Regions from separate parts of the Promicromonospora kroppenstedtii genome, predicted to be linked through region 3. Evidence: predicted binding sites of a transcription regulator. Region 3 holds the regulator's gene; each other region holds the start of a gene.

Evidence for each region. The regulator HspR, encoded in region 3, represses chaperone genes until heat shock. The targets are predictions, from matches to a motif close to AAGTTGAGTCNNNNNGACTCAACTT.
Region 1: the regulator HspR is predicted to act here: its motif matches at 3,370-3,394, upstream of clpB (ATP-dependent chaperone ClpB).
Region 2: the regulator HspR is predicted to act here: its motif matches at 924-948, upstream of ACH47X_RS18405 (Hsp20/alpha crystallin family protein).

The regions. Positions count from the first base shown of each region.
Region 1 is NZ_JBIRYI010000019.1:74,917-79,995, reverse strand. Features, by position in the region: gene ACH47X_RS24145 (ArsR/SmtB family transcription factor) at 1-449, opposite strand, end outside; gene clpB (ATP-dependent chaperone ClpB) at 685-3,312, opposite strand; gene cpt (chloramphenicol phosphotransferase CPT) at 3,439-3,996, shown strand; gene ACH47X_RS24130 (sulfite exporter TauE/SafE family protein) at 3,980-4,774, shown strand; gene ACH47X_RS24125 (carboxyl transferase domain-containing protein) at 4,870-5,079, opposite strand, start outside.
Region 2 is NZ_JBIRYI010000011.1:121,874-126,952, reverse strand. Features, by position in the region: gene ACH47X_RS18410 (ROK family protein) at 1-289, shown strand, start outside; gene ACH47X_RS18405 (Hsp20/alpha crystallin family protein) at 469-888, opposite strand; gene ACH47X_RS18400 (S66 peptidase family protein) at 1,039-2,040, opposite strand; gene ACH47X_RS18395 (VOC family protein) at 2,124-2,477, shown strand; gene ACH47X_RS18390 (nucleotidyltransferase family protein) at 2,611-3,090, shown strand; gene ACH47X_RS18385 (DUF86 domain-containing protein) at 3,087-3,425, shown strand; gene ACH47X_RS18380 (XdhC family protein) at 3,478-4,656, opposite strand; gene ACH47X_RS18375 (dsRBD fold-containing protein) at 4,851-5,079, shown strand, end outside.
Region 3 is NZ_JBIRYI010000024.1:54,207-59,285, forward strand. Features, by position in the region: gene dnaK (molecular chaperone DnaK) at 1-1,676, shown strand, start outside; gene grpE (nucleotide exchange factor GrpE) at 1,673-2,338, shown strand; gene ACH47X_RS26020 (DnaJ C-terminal domain-containing protein) at 2,418-3,425, shown strand; gene ACH47X_RS26025 (heat shock protein transcriptional repressor HspR) at 3,515-3,967, shown strand; gene ACH47X_RS26030 (DUF1540 domain-containing protein) at 4,131-4,439, shown strand; gene ACH47X_RS26035 (hypothetical protein) at 4,503-5,079, opposite strand, start outside.

The DNA.
Region 1 (5,079 bases), on a different contig from region 3:
GGCCCGATCGCCTGCCGGTGGTACGCCCGCATCGCGACGCCGAGCCCACGCAGGGCCGACGCCGACCCGTCGGCGAGGTCCCGCATCCACAGGTGCGGCGTCCGGCCGTGCGCGAGCCGCGAGATGTCGTGCCGGAGCCGGGCCTTCGGTGTGGACAGCACGGCGTCGAGGCCGACCTCGAACATGTCGGGGCCGGTCAGGGGTGCGCCGGAGCCGTCGACCGGCGTGAGGAAGTCCGGGGAGTAGCCACGCGGCGGGGCGAGGCGCAGCAGCATGCGCGCAGCGGGCGGCAGACCGGTCAGCACCCGCGCCCGCCAGGGCTCGAACAGCATGGAGCCCGAGCGCTGGTTCACGAGGTGGGCGCTGAGCAGGGTCTCCCACATGGGGTCCGGGCCTGGCGCGATCCGGACCCGCGCCAGATCATCCGCGGTGAAGTGGAAACGCAGCATCGGGCCTCCCTGAGCGCCTGTCCCTCGTGACCGCGCAGGGATTCACCCCGCACACACAGAGGGACGCGCCGCAATTCGGGTTCTGGGCGCCCAGGCGGCCACCTTCACAACACCGTCACAATCGGCCGCCGCCCGGCCGCCCGACACCCGCTGACCCGTCGAGGATCGCAGGTGCGGACGGCCGGGCGCGTCTGCCGGGCGGCGTCACCCGGCACCCGACGAAGGACGGTCCCGGCTACGCGGTGAGCACCCGCCGCTCCAGTGCGAGCCCCTCGCCGTCAGCACGGTCCACGACCACCGTGTCGCCGTCGGTCACCTCGCCCGCGAGCAGCAGCCGCGCCAGGCGGTCGCCGATCTCGCGCTGCACGAGGCGGCGCAGGGGCCGGGCGCCGTAGGCCGGGTCGAAGCCCTCCAGGGCGAGCCACTCGCGAGCCGCCGCGGTCACCTCCAGCGTGATGCGCCGGTCACCGAGGCGCTTGGCGAACGCGCCGACCTGCAGGTCGACGATGCGCCCGAGCTCGTCCAGCGTGAGCGCGTCGAAGATCACCACGTCGTCGAGCCGGTTGAGGAACTCGGGCTTGAACGCGGCCCGCACGGCCGTCATCACGGAGCCGCGGCGCTCCTCGTCCGACAGCATCGGTTCCACGAGGAACTGCGAGCCGAGGTTCGAGGTGAGCACCAGGATGGTGTTGCGGAAGTCGACGGTGCGACCCTGGCCGTCGGTGAGGCGGCCGTCGTCGAGCACCTGGAGCAGGATGTCGAAGACCTCGGGGTGCGCCTTCTCCACCTCGTCCAGCAGCACCACCGAGTACGGCCTGCGCCGCACGGCCTCCGTGAGCTGACCGCCCTCCTCGTACCCGACGTAGCCCGGAGGGGCGCCGACGAGCCGCGCCACCGAGTGCTTCTCCGCGTACTCGGACATGTCGATGCGCACCATGGCGCGCTCGTCGTCAAACAGGAAGTCCGCGAGCGCCTTGGCGAGCTCGGTCTTGCCCACGCCGGTGGGGCCGAGGAACAGGAACGAGCCGGTGGGCCGGTCCGGATCGGAGACGCCGGCGCGGGTGCGCCGCACGGCGTCGGACACCGCGGCGACCGCAGCCCGCTGGCCGATGAGGCGCTCCCCGAGGACGTCCTCCATGTGCAGGAGCTTCTCGGACTCGCCCTGCAGCAGGCGTCCGGCGGGGATGCCGGTCCAGGCGGCGACCACCTCGGCGATCTCGTCGGCGCCGACCTTGTCGGCGATCATCGGCGGCTCGGCGGTCTCCGGGCCGAGGCCGTCCGGCACGTCCTCCGCGCCGGCCTCGGCCTCCTCGGCGGCCGCGAGCTCCTTCTCGACGACGGGGATCTCGCCGTACTGGATCCGCGCCGCGCCCTCCAGGTCGCCCTCGCGGAGCTTGCGCTCGGCGTCGGTGCGCAGCTCGTCGAGGCGCGCACGCAGGTCGCCGACGCGGTTGTGCCCGGCCTTCTCGGACTCCCAGCGCGCGGTGAGCGCGGCGAGGGCCTCGCGGCGGTCGGCGAGGTCGGCGCGGAGCCGTTCGAGCCGGTCCTTGGAGGCGGCGTCGGCCGACTCGGAGAGCACGACCTCCTCCATCTCCAGGCGCGTCACGGCGCGCTGCAGCTCGTCGATCTCGATCGGGGACGAGTCGAGCTCCATGCGCAGGCGGGACGCGGCCTCGTCGACCAGGTCGATCGCCTTGTCGGGAAGCTGCCGGCCGGAGATGTACCGGTCGGAGAGGGAGGCCGCGGCCACGAGGGCGGAGTCGGCGATGGTCACCTTGTGGTGCGCCTCGTAGCGCTCCTTGAGGCCGCGCAGGATCGCCACGGTGTCCTCCACCGACGGCTCGCCCACGAACACCTGCTGGAACCGGCGCTCCAGCGCGGGGTCCTTCTCGATGTGCTCGCGGTACTCGTCGAGCGTGGTGGCGCCGACCATGCGCAGCTCGCCGCGGGCGAGCATGGGCTTGAGCATGTTGCCGGCGTCCATGGCTCCCTCGCCGCCCGCCCCCGCGCCGACCACGGTGTGCAGCTCGTCGATGAAGGTGACCACCTCGCCGTCGGACGCGGTGATCTCCTCCAGGACCGCCTTGAGGCGCTCCTCGAACTCGCCGCGGTACTTGGCACCGGCCACCATCGAGGCCAGGTCGAGCGCGATCAGGCGCTTGCCCTTGAGGGACTCGGGGACGTCGCCGGCCACCACACGCTGGGCGAGCCCCTCGACGACGGCGGTCTTGCCGACGCCGGGCTCGCCGATGAGCACCGGGTTGTTCTTGGTGCGGCGGCTCAGCACCTGGATCACGCGGCGGATCTCCGAGTCGCGGCCGATCACCGGGTCCAGCTTGCCGTCCCGTGCCTGCTGGGTCAGGTCGGTGCCGTACTGCTCCAGCGCCTTGTAGGTGCCCTCCGGGTTGGGGCTGGTGACCCGGCCCGAACCGCGGACGGCGGGCAGCGCGGCGCGCAGGGCGTCGGCGGTCGCCCCGGCGTCGGACAGGATCTGCGCCGCGGACGACTGGCCGGCGGCCAGCGCGATGAGCAGGTGCTCGGTGGAGACGTACTCGTCGCCCAGGCCCTGGGCCTCCTTGCCCGCCAGGTCGAGCACCGTCGCCAGGGCGCGGCTCGCGCTCGGCTGGGCGGTGCTGCTGCCGCTGGCCTGGGGCAGCGCGACGAGGGCCGCGCGCACCTGCTGGCCGATGGCCTGCGCGTTCGCCCCGACCGCGTCGAGCAGACCGACGGCCACGCCGCGCTCCTGCGTGAGCAGCGAGGCGAGCAGGTGGACCGGCTCGAGCTGCGGGTTGCCGGCGGCCGACGCCGACTGGATGGCGTCGCCGATCGCCTGCTGCGACATGGTCGTGAACTTGGTGTCCATGAAGCCTCCCGGGGCTGGTGATGATGGGCGGAGTACTACCTCGATGAAACCGTCTCAAAGTTGAGTCTATTCCACTCAACTTGAAATCACTGTAGCGCGCGTCACCGACACTCGTACGGTGGCGGCATGGACACCCAGGTCATCGTGCTCAACGGCGGATCCAGCTCAGGCAAGTCGGCGATCGCCCGCCACCTGCAGGCAGTGCTGCCCGAGCCCTGGCTCTCGCTCAGCATCGACACCCTCGTCGACGCGATGCCCGCCCGGCTGACCTCCGGCGGCGACGGCATCGGCTTCGCGGACGACGGCGGCGTCGCCGTCGGCGGGGACTTCATGGCGCTGCAGGACGCCTGGATCACCGGGCTGGTCGCCATGGCGCGCGCGGGCGCGCACCTCGTGGTCGACGACGTGTTCCTGGGCGGCGGCGCGTCGCAGCGCCGCTGGCTCGACGCGCTGGGCGACGTGCCGACGCTCTGGGTGGGCGTGCGGTGCGACGCCGTCGTGGCCGGGCGGCGCGAGGCGGCTCGCGGCGACCGGGTGCCGGGCATGGCCGCGAAGCAGGCCGACGTCGTCCACCAGGGCGTCGCCTACGACCTGGAGGTGGACACCACACGCACCGCCTCACCGGACTGTGCGCTGACCATCGCCGCACACCTGAGATCATCACGGGGTGACCGAGCAGACTGACGACTCCCTGACCCCACCCCGTGCCGTCCTCGTCGGGATCGTCGGCGGAGCGTTCTCCGGTCTGTTCGGCCTCGGCGGCGGCATCGTGATGGTGCCGCTCCTGACCTCGCTCGGCGGGCTGACGCAGCGCCGCGCGAGCGCCTACTCGCTGGCGGCGATCCTCCCGGCCGCGATCGTTGGGTCCATCCCGTACCTCACGCACCAGGCGGTCGACCTGATCTCCGCCGGACTGCTCGTCGTCGGCTCCGTGGTCGGTGCGGCCTACGGCGCGCGGCTGCTCGCTCGCGTGCCCGAGACCCTGCTGCGCTGGCTGTTCGTCGGGGTGCTGGTCGCGGGCATCGTGCGGTCCCTGCTCGACGCGTTCGCCGACCCGCCGTCGGTCAGCACGGCGCAGGGCGTCCCCAGCCTGCTCGACGGCGCGGGGATGGTGGGGCTCGGGCTGGTCATGGGCATCGCGTCGGGCCTGCTCGGCATCGGCGGCGGCCAGATCGCCGTGCCGGGGCTGTCCGCGCTGTTCGACTTCGCCCCCGCGCTCGCCAAGGGGACGTCGCTGGTCGCGATGATCCCCACCGCCGTCTCCGGGACCTGGGTCAACGCGCGCAACGGCCTGGTGCACCTCAGGACGGCGGCGATCATCGGCCTGGTCGCGTCGGTGTTCTCGTTCGGCGGCGCGAGCCTGTCGGTCGTGCTGCCCGACAACGTGGCCTCGATCGCCTTCGCCGCGCTGCTCGTGTTCGCCCTGACCCAGCAGGTCCGCAAGGCGCTGGAGAAGCGCTAGCCATGTGTGGTCGGTAGTTTCGGGCGGTCGGCAGAATGTCAGGTGGTCGGCAGCTCGGAATACCGACCACCTGACATTCTGCCGACCACCCGAAACTACCGACCGGCCAGCCCGGCCAGCACCGCCGCGCACTCCGCCGCCACCGCGACGGCGACGTCGCGCACCGTGTCCTCGTCGTGCTCCGGGACCACGCGCTGCACCGCGCCCTCCGCGAGCAGGTCCACCGCCCGCACGCGCTGCGCCTCGGCCATCTGCGCCGCGTGCGCGGTGTCCCCGTGCACGATGACGCTCGCGCCCTCGGGCGG
Region 2 (5,079 bases), on a different contig from region 3:
CGCGGCGGAGATCGAGGCCCGGGCACGGGCCGGGGACGCGGACGCCGCGCGCGTGCTGGCCGACGCCGGGCGCGCGGTCGGGTCGGCGGTGCTCGTGCTGGCGGCGCTGCTCGACGTCGGGCACGTGGTGGTGGGTGGCGGTCTGGCCCACGCCTGGGACCTGCTGGAGCCCGCGATCCGGGCTCGGCTGGACGACGAGCCGCCCGTGTCGGGGCACCCGGTCGAGGTGCGCCGGGCGGTCCTGGGCGGCGACGCGACGGTGGTGGGCGCGGCGGCGCTGGCGCGATGACTGTGCTTTCTGGCGCACATGACATCGGTCGGTCGCCCTGAGACCGGTCATTCAACGGACCGGTCTCGAGACAGGGGACCGAAGTCACTGAGCTCGGTCCCTTGCTTGCCCCAGGAACGCAGGCGACGCCCGGCCGCAAGGAGCGGTCGGGCGCCGTCGTGGTGGCCGCCTGAGGGGAATCAGGCGGCGGTGGTGACCTCGATGCGCTGCGGCGTGGTGCCGGCGAAGACGCCCGGCACGGTGACCGTCAGGACGCCCGAGTCGTAGGACGCGCGCACGGCGTCGCCGTCCACGGCCTTCGGCAGGGTGACGACGCGGCGGAAGGAGCCGAAGCGGACCTCCGAGATGCGGCGGCCCTCGGACTCCTCGGAGCGCTGGTCCTTGCGCTCGCCGCGCACGACGAGCTTGCGGCCCTCGACCTCGACGGTGACGTCGTCGGCCGGGTTCACGCCCGGCAGGTCGAGGCGGGCGACGAGGTCCTCGCCCTCACGATAGACGTCGGCCGCGGGCACGGGGCCCTCGGTGACGCCGAGCTGCTGGCTCCACGGGTCGCGGACCCAGGTGCGGGCGAACGGGGAACGGGTCAGAACGGTGGTCATGGTGTCCTCCTCGGGCGGGGTCTGATGACCGGTACAACCTGAGCCGACCCGACTCAATTTCCGGGTTCGCCGACGGCGGACGCCGCCCCGGGATCAACGTGTCAGACGCACGGGTCACCCGGGTGGTTCGTGCGTCTGACACGTCGGAGCTCAGTGGCGGGTGATCGTCAGCGCCGCCTCCTGCTCGCCGACGACGACGTCCGCCGCGCCGCCGACCGGGAAGGTGAGCTGCGGGCTGGTGTGTCCGAAGTCGACGCCGGCCAGCACCGGCTTGCCGGTCAGGGCGGGCTGGCGCGCGACGATCTCGTCGAGCGCCCCGCGGGTCACGCCGGAGGCGGCCTGGAAGCGGCCGAGCACGAGCCCGGTCACGCCGTCGGCGCCGGGGAGCTGGAGCAGGGACGTGAGCTGGCGCGCGACGTGCGCGGCGTCGGACTCGAAGTCGTCCTCCAGGAACAGGAGCGCGCCGTCGAGCGACGGCATGTGCGCGGTTCCCTGGAGCAGGCTGAGCGTGCCCAGGTTGCCGCCGACGATCCGACCCGAGGCGGTTCCCGGCCGCAGCCGCCACCAGCCCTCGTTCGGCACGGCGGTGCGGGCGTCCTGGTCGGCGAACCACATGTCGTCGGTCCAGGCCTGTGACGGCTCGACGACAATGGGGGCGTCGCTGGTCACGGCGGCGCGGAACCAGTCGCCGGTGGGCTCGAAGTGGTCGCGCATGCCCCAGCTCGACCAGTGCGGGCCGGAGTACGTGACCAGACCCGTGTGCGCGAGGATCGCGTTCTGCAGCGCGGTGATGTCCGAGTAACCGCAGAACACCTTGGGGTGGGCCGCGATCAGGTCGAAGTCCAGGTAGGGCAGCAGCTCGTTGCTGTTGAACCCGCCGATCACGGTGATGATCCCCGCGACGGCGGGGTCGGCGAACGCGGCGTGCAGGTCGGCGACGCGGTGCTCGATCGAGGCGCTGCGGAACTGGTCGTCCTCGTCGACGTGCTCACCGAACGTGAGGGTGAGTCCCATCGTGGCGAACCGCTCGTCGATCCAGCGGGTGTTGTCGTGCTCCATGATCATGGTGCGCGAGCGGGCGGGTGCGACCACCCGGACGGTGTCGCCGGGGCGGAGCTTGGGCGGGACGATGGTCTCGACGTGCGCTGACATGCCCGCAGCCTAGGACGGCGTCGCGGGTGGAGGCGCCCGGATTTCCCGACCGGTTCCCGACCAGCCCCCGATCAGGAGGAACGATGCGCGTAAGCCGGATCATGGCCAACCTGCGGGTGGCCGACGTCGACGCCGCCAAGGACTTCTACGCCGACTACCTCGGGCTGAGCACCGAGGAGTTCAACCTGGGCTGGGTGGCCCGCTACACGTCCCCGGACACCGGCGCCGTGGTCCAGCTCCTGACGCGCGACGCGACGGCCGCCGCTGACGCCACGGTCTCGGTCCACACGCCCGACGTCGAGGGCGCGTACGCCGAGGCGCGGCAGCGCGGGTACGAGATCGTGCACCCGCTGACGACGGAGTCCTGGGGCGTGCACCGGTTCCTGGTGCGTGCGCCGGACGGCACGGTGGTCAACGTGGTGCAGCACGCGGACTGACGGGTCCCCGGGCGCTCGACCCAGCATGCTGATAGCATCTGCTATCAGGAGGTGGTTTCGGGTGGAGCAGCAGCCAGTGCGGAGACAGACGGAGCGGGAATCGGCGGTCGAGCGGGCTTTCGCGGAGCACCTGATGCGGACGAGCCGGCATGCGGGGGAGCTGCGAGCGGCCGCGACGCGTGAGCTCGTCGTTGCGGCGAGCCAGGCGCGTGACCTGGGCTGGAGTCAGCGCAGGATCGGCCTGGCCCTCGGCCGGAGCCAGCCGGAGGTCGCCCGCCTCCTGAAGCTGGACACGGCGGCGGCCGGGGGCGAGCCGGACGAGGTCGTGCCGTTGCTGACCTTGCTGCTTCGTGACCGGCGCGACGAGATCGTCGAGGCCGCGGCGCGTCGGGGTGTGCACAACATCCGCGTGTTCGGGTCGGTGGCCCGCGGTGAGGACACCGCGGAGTCGGACATCGACCTGCTCGTCGACACCGATCCCGACGTCGGCCTGTTCGCAATCGGCGCGCTGGAGGCAGAGCTCGAGGAACTGCTGGGGCGCGAGGTCGATGTGGTGATCGCGCGGGCCCTGCGCGAGGGCGTGGCCGCGACCGTCGAGGCGATCCCGCTGTGACGGACAAGGACCAGCGCAACGTTGAGTCGGCGTTGCATCACCTGGACGTGCTCAAGTCGTATCTCGAGCACGGCACGATGGACGATCCGGTCCTGTTCGATGCCGTGTGTCTCCGCCTCGGGGCTTCGATCGAGGTGGCCGCCAAACTGAGCGAGGAGGCCCGGGCGCGAGCGTTCGGCACGACGTGGAAGGCGATCTGGTCCACCCGGAACCGGATCGCGCACGCCTACGAGTACATCGACCCGCAGCTGATCCGCAGCACCGTTGAAAGTGATCTCGGTGCGTACGAAGGCGCGTTGCGCGGACTGCTCCGGCCAGAGTCTGGCGTCCAGTAGGGCAGAGCCGGAGCCACCCTGCGCGGAGGGGCGTCGGACCGGCGTCGGATAGTCAGCCGTGGATCGGGCCGTCCGTCTCACGCAGAGGCCGGGTCGAGGCACCCGACCGGGCCGCGATGATCTCGGCGGCGATCGAGACGGCGGTCTCGTCGGGCGTGCGGGCGCCGAGGTCCAGGCCGATCGGGCTGTGCAGCCGCGCGAGCGCGGCGGCCGGAACGCCGTCCTCGACCAGCCGGGCGGTCCGCTCGGCGTGCGCTCGACGGGAGCCCATGGCGCCCACGTAGGTGCCGGCCGGCAGGTCGGTCAGCGCGGTGTGCAGCAGGGGCACGTCGAACTTGGGGTCGTGGGTCAGCACGCACACGGCGTCGCGTGCGGAGACGCGGCCAGCCTCGATCTCGGCGGCGAGGTACCGGTGCGGCCACTCGACCACCACCTCGTCGGCCTCGGGGAAGCGGGCCGGCGTCGCGAACACCGGGCGGGCGTCGCAGACCGTGACCCGGAACCCGAGCAGGCGCCCGGCGCGCGCCAGCGCGGCCGCGAAGTCGATCGCGCCGAACACCAGCAGGCGCGGGGGCGGCGCGAAGACCTGCAGGAAGACCCGGGTCCCCGTGCCGGTGCGCTCGCCGTGGGGGCCGTACTCGCGCACCGCGGAGGTGCCGGCGGCGAGTTGCCCGATGGCGTCCGCGGCAACGGCGGCGTCGAGACCGGCGTCGCCGAGTCCCGGCCCGGCCGAGGGGGCAGCGTCCGAACCGGTGACCACCAGCCGCCGGCCCACCTCGGCTCCCGCGCGACCGGCCCCCGCACCACCCGTCCCCGCGACGACCGTCGCGAGGCAGATGCCCGGCCCCGCCGGGCCGCCGTCGGCCCGGGGCGCGGCCAGGACCCGCCCGGCGAACGCGTCGAAGCCCGGCCACGTCGCGCGGGACACCGGCGCGACGAACACCTCGATGGTCCCGCCGCAGGTCAGGCCCACGTCGAACGCGTAGTCGTCGGAGACCCCGTAGCCGACGAGCGCGGGGCGGCCGGTCTCGGCGACCTCGAGACACAGATCGTGCACGGCGCCCTCGACGCACCCGCCGGACACCGAGCCGATGACCTCGCCGCCCGGCCCCACGGCCAGCGCCGCACCCGGCTCGCGCGGTGCGGACCCGAAGGTGCGCACCACCGTGGCGACGGCCGCGCGCTCGTCGGCGTGCCACCAGTCGAGCAGCTGCGGCAGCAGGTCCCGCACCCCGGCTCCTTTCCCGCGCGAACCTCCGCACGAAACTCCGCGCGTGCCCGCACGCACTCCGCGCCGCCCCCGTGCTCCTCACCGTCTCACGCAACTGTCACGCGCAGGGGTCGAACAGATGACGGGTACGGTCTGACACGCCGCCCGGTTCGGGGCCATCATGGAAGGGACCGCAACGACGCGAGGAGGACCCCATGAAAGCAGCAGTGGGCGACCGGATCGTCACGGCTTCCGGTGTGGTCGGCGGCGCAGTGCGGGACGGCGTGGTCACCGAGTGTCCCCACGGCGACGGGTCGCCGCCGTACCGGGTGCGCTGGTCCGACACGGGCGAGGAGACCCTCGTCTACCCCGGCGGCGACACGTACGTGGACGCCCAGGTCGAGGCGACGTCCGGCGCGTGGACCGAGGCTCGCCGCGGCCGCG
Region 3 (5,079 bases):
GCACCATCTCCTCGGTCAAGCGCCACATGGGCACCGACTGGACCGTCGACATCGACGACAAGAAGTACACCGCGCAGGAGATCTCGGCCCGCATCCTGGGCAAGCTCAAGCGTGACGCCGAGGAGTACCTGGGCGAGCCCGTCACCGAGGCCGTCATCACGGTCCCGGCGTACTTCAACGACGCCGAGCGCCAGGCGACCAAGGACGCCGGCCAGATCGCCGGCCTCGACGTCAAGCGCATCGTCAACGAGCCCACCGCGGCCGCCCTCGCCTACGGCCTGGAGAAGGGCAAGGAGGACGAGCTCATCCTCGTCTTCGACCTCGGTGGCGGTACGTTCGACGTCTCCCTGCTCGAGGTGGGCAAGGACGAGGACGACTTCTCGACCATCCAGGTGCGCGCCACCTCCGGTGACAACCGCCTCGGCGGTGACGACTGGGACCAGCGCGTCGTGGAGCACCTGATCAAGCAGGTGAAGAACTCCTCGGGCGTCGACCTGTCGAAGGACAAGATCGCGCTGCAGCGCCTCCGTGAGGCCGCCGAGCAGGCCAAGAAGGAGCTCTCGTCCGCGACGAGCACCAACATCTCGATGCAGTACCTGTCGATGAGCGAGAACGGCCCCATCCACCTGGACGAGAAGCTCACGCGAGCTCAGTTCCAGCAGATGACGCAGGACCTCATCGACCGCACCAAGGCGCCGTTCCACGCCGTGATCCGTGACGCCGGCATCTCGGTCTCCGACATCGACCACGTGGTCCTCGTGGGTGGTTCCACCCGCATGCCCGCGGTGACCGAGGTCGTCAAGGAGCTCACCGGCGGCCGCGAGCCCAACAAGGGCGTGAACCCGGACGAGGTCGTCGCCGTCGGCGCCGTGCTGCAGGCCGGTGTCATCTCCGGTGACCGCAAGGACGTCCTGCTGATCGACGTCACCCCGCTGTCCCTCGGTATCGAGACCAAGGGTGGCGTGATGACCAAGCTCATCGAGCGCAACACCGCGATCCCGACCAAGCGGAGCGAGGTCTTCTCCACGGCCGACGACAACCAGCCGTCCGTGGCGATCCAGGTGTTCCAGGGCGAGCGCGAGTTCACCCGCGACAACAAGCCGCTGGGCGTCTTCGAGCTCACCGGCATCGCGCCGGCTCCGCGTGGCGTGCCGCAGATCGAGGTCACCTTCGACATCGACGCGAACGGCATCGTGCACGTGTCCGCCAAGGACCGCGGTACGGGCATGGAGCAGTCGATGAAGATCACGGGCGGCTCCGCGCTCCCCAAGGACGACATCGACCGCATGGTCAAGGACGCCGAGCTGCACGCCGAGGAGGACAAGAAGCGGCGCGAGGAGGCGGACACCCGCAACCAGGCCGAGGCCTTCGCGTACTCCATGGAGAAGCAGATCGCGGACAACCGCGACAAGCTCCCGGCCGAGGTCGTCACCGAGGTCGAGGCGGACATCGCCGCCGTGAAGTCCGCGCTGGAGGGCGAGGACCCCGACGCCGTGAAGAGCTCGTACGAGAAGCTCGGCGCGTCGTCGCAGAAGATCGGCGAGGCCCTGTACGCGGCCGAGCAGCCCGCGGCGCAGGGTGCCGACGGCGCCCCGCAGGCGGCGAACGCCCAGTCCGCCAAGGACGAGGACGTCGTGGACGCCGAGATCGTGGACGACGAGGACGAGCGCAAGTGACGGACGAGCACCAGCAGGGACCCCCCGAGCCCGAGGGCTCGGGGGAGCACCCCTTCCAGTTCACGGACAAGCGCAAGGTGAACGCCTCCGGCGACGAGGCGCGACCGGCCGAGCCCGCTCCGGCGGACGACGCCGCGGACGAGCCCGCCGCGTCTCCCGCTCAGGGGGACGCGTCGGGCGACCCGCTGGCCGGCCTGGACTTCGAGCCCTCGGGTGACGCCGCAGAGGCGTCCGAGGTGCTCAAGGCCAAGGCGGAGGCGGCGGAACACCTGGACGCCCTGCAGCGCGAGCGGGCCAGCTTCACGAACTACCGCAACCGGGCGCTGCGCGACCAGGAGGCCGCGCGCAACCGGGGCGTGCAGGACGTGCTCGCGGCCCTGCTGCCCGTGCTCGACGACGTCGAGCGCGCCAAGCAGCACGGCGAGCTGAGCGGTGCCATGGCCGCGATCGCCGAGAAGCTCGACCAGAGCCTGCAGAAGTTCGGCGTCGAGCGGTTCGGCAAGGTGGGGGAGGAGTTCGACCCCAACCTGCACGAGGCGCTCATGCACTCGACCGACGCGGACGCGACGGCAGCCACGGTGAACCTCGTGGTCGAGCCCGGGTACAAGATCGGCGACAAGGTGGTCCGGGCGGCACGCGTGGGCGTCGTCGGACCGGAGTAGTAGCCCCCGGTGGTCGAGCTTGTCGGGGCCCAGGTCTCGACGAGCCCGACCACCGGTATCGACGCGGAAGTGAGGTGCCATGACCGGTCAGGACTGGATGGAGAAGGACTTCTACGCCGTGCTGGGCGTGTCCAAGGACGCCGACGACGCCGCCGTGAAGAAGGCCTACCGCAAGCTCGCGCGCCAGTACCACCCCGACCAGAACCAGGGGAACGCGGCGGCGGAGTCCAAGTTCAAGGAGATCGGCGAGGCCTATGCGGTGCTCTCCGACCCGGAGCAGCGCCGCCAGTACGACGCCGTGCGCGCCATGGCGGGCGGCGCCCGCTTCTCGGCGGGTGCCGGCGGTGCCGGTGCCGGCGGGTTCGAGGACATCATGGGCGCCATGTTCGGCGGCGCCCAGGGTGGCGGCCGAGGCGGGCCGCGCGTCCGCTACACCCAGGGCGGCAACGCCGGCGCGGGCTTCGAGGACATCCTCGGCTCGATGTTCGGCGGTGGCCGCACGGCCTACGGCCAGGGCACGACCGGCTACGCGGCGCCGACGGCGGGGGCTGACGTCGTCGCCCAGGTCACGCTGCCGTTCCGGGCGGCGGTGGAGGGCACGACGGCCGAGCTCGAGGTCAACGGCCGCACCATCACCGCGCGCATCCCGGCGGGAATCAACGACGGCAAGAAGATCCGCCTGCGCGGCAAGGGCCGCCCGGGGGTCGCCGGCGGCCCGGCGGGTGACCTCGTGGTCACCGTGCACGTCACGCCGCACCCGGTATGGACCCTGGACGGCGTGGACCTGCGCATGACCGTGCCCGTCACGTTCGCGGAGGCCGCGCTCGGCACGACGCTGGAGGTGCCCACCCTGGACGGCGGCACCGTGCGGCTCAAGGTGCCGGCGGGGACGCCGTCGGGCCGGGCGCTGCGCGTCAAGGGCCGTGGTGTCCAGACGGCCAAGGCGACCGGCGACCTGCTCGTCACCGTGCAGGTGGCCGTGCCGCAGAAGCTCAGCAGAAAGGCCAAGCAGGCGCTCGAGACCTTCGCCGCCGAGAACGACGGCGAGGACGTGCGCGCAGGCCTGGTCGCGCGGGCGGCAGAATGACGCCGGTGCGGTGAGGCATATGCCCCACCGCACCGCAATTCGGTAACCTGCCCGCACGCAGACGCACAAAAGAGACTTCGGAGGAGCACATGGTCGACGACGACACGCCCGTGCTCACCGTGTCCAAGGCCGCGGAGCTCGCGGGCATGCACCCGCAGACGCTGCGCCAGTACGACCGCCTCGGGCTGGTGGTCCCCCGGCGCACCCGCGGCCGCGGCCGCCGCTACTCACGCCGCGACGTGGCGCGCCTGCTCCAGGTGCAGCGCCTCGCCCAGGGCGAGGGCATCAATCTCGCCGGGATCAAGCGCATCCTCGACCTGGAGGCGCACGTCTCCGTGCTCGAGGAACGCCTCGGTGACCTGCTCATGCGGGTCCAGGAGGAGAGCCGCGTCTTTGCTGCCGGGCCCGCAGCGGGCGACGTCGTGGTGGTGCAGCGTGGCCAGCGCGTCCGGAGCGCCGCCATGCGCGTGGACCTGGAGCATCGCGCCGTCGGCGGGGGAGCCGTCGTGCTGTGGCGCCCGGCCCCGCGCCGCGAGGAGTAGCTGCCCCCGAGGCCAGCGCGACATTTCAGCAATGCAATTCTTTCGTTAATCGTGAATGGTGCCGGAATGTAGGTAAGGCATTCCTCAGCTCTGTGCGATCTGTCATTCAGGAATACGATCGACGCATTCCGCAGAAGTGACGCACGGAGCGAGGAGAGCTGCCATGAGCACGCTGATGGAAATGCCCGAGGTCGTGGAGTGCTCGGTCGACGGCTGCGGCTACAACCACGAGCACGGCTGTCACGCCGGCGCCGTCACGATCGGCGGGCACACGGGCGACGCGGCCTGCGCCACGTTCATCCCGCTCAGCACCAAGGGCGGCCTGGAGAAGGTCATCGCGCACGTGGGTGCCTGCCAGCGCGGCGAGTGCACGCACAACGACAACCTGGAGTGCAACGCCCCGTCGATCCGCGTGGGCCCCGGCCCCGAGGACCCGGCCCACGCCGACTGCCTCACCTTCGAGGAGAGCTGAGCAGAGCTGGCCGGGGCGCTACGTCGGGCCCCGGCCAGTTCACTCGGGAGTGTGTGGCGGCGCTCAGCGCGCCAGGTGGTCCAGCAGGAGCAGTGCGTCCGCATGTGTTCCGGGCAGGCGCTCGACCCAGACCCGCGTGGGCCGGCGTACCTCGGTGGCCAGGCCCAGCACCTCGGCGTTGCGCTCGACGACGCGGCGCAGCGACTGGCCGAGCTCCGCCGTCGTCGGGCCCCGCTCGCAGAGCACCACGAACGTGCCGTCGCCGATCGCGGCCATCGGATGGCCCTCGCCGAACACCTGGTGCAGGGTGCGGCCGATCGCGGCGGAGCGGGCGAGCCGCTGCCACGTGTCGAGGCTGTCCAGGCCGACGTCGAGCACCAGCAGGCAGTGGGTGTCCCCGGCAGCGGTGCCGGTCCGCTGCGCGGTGCCGTAGGTCTCGCGCAGCCGCTCGCCCAGGTACTCACCCGTGGGCAGACCGGTCGAGGGATCGTGCGTGGCGATCTGGTAAGGCACGCGCTCGCGCTCCCCGACCCAGCCGATCGCGGCGGCCCGCAGTGCGCCGACGTCGGTGGGGCGCCCGAAGGCGGCGTAGAGGCAGGCGACGTCGTCCAGTGCCTCGGTGATCCCAGCTCCTACTCCG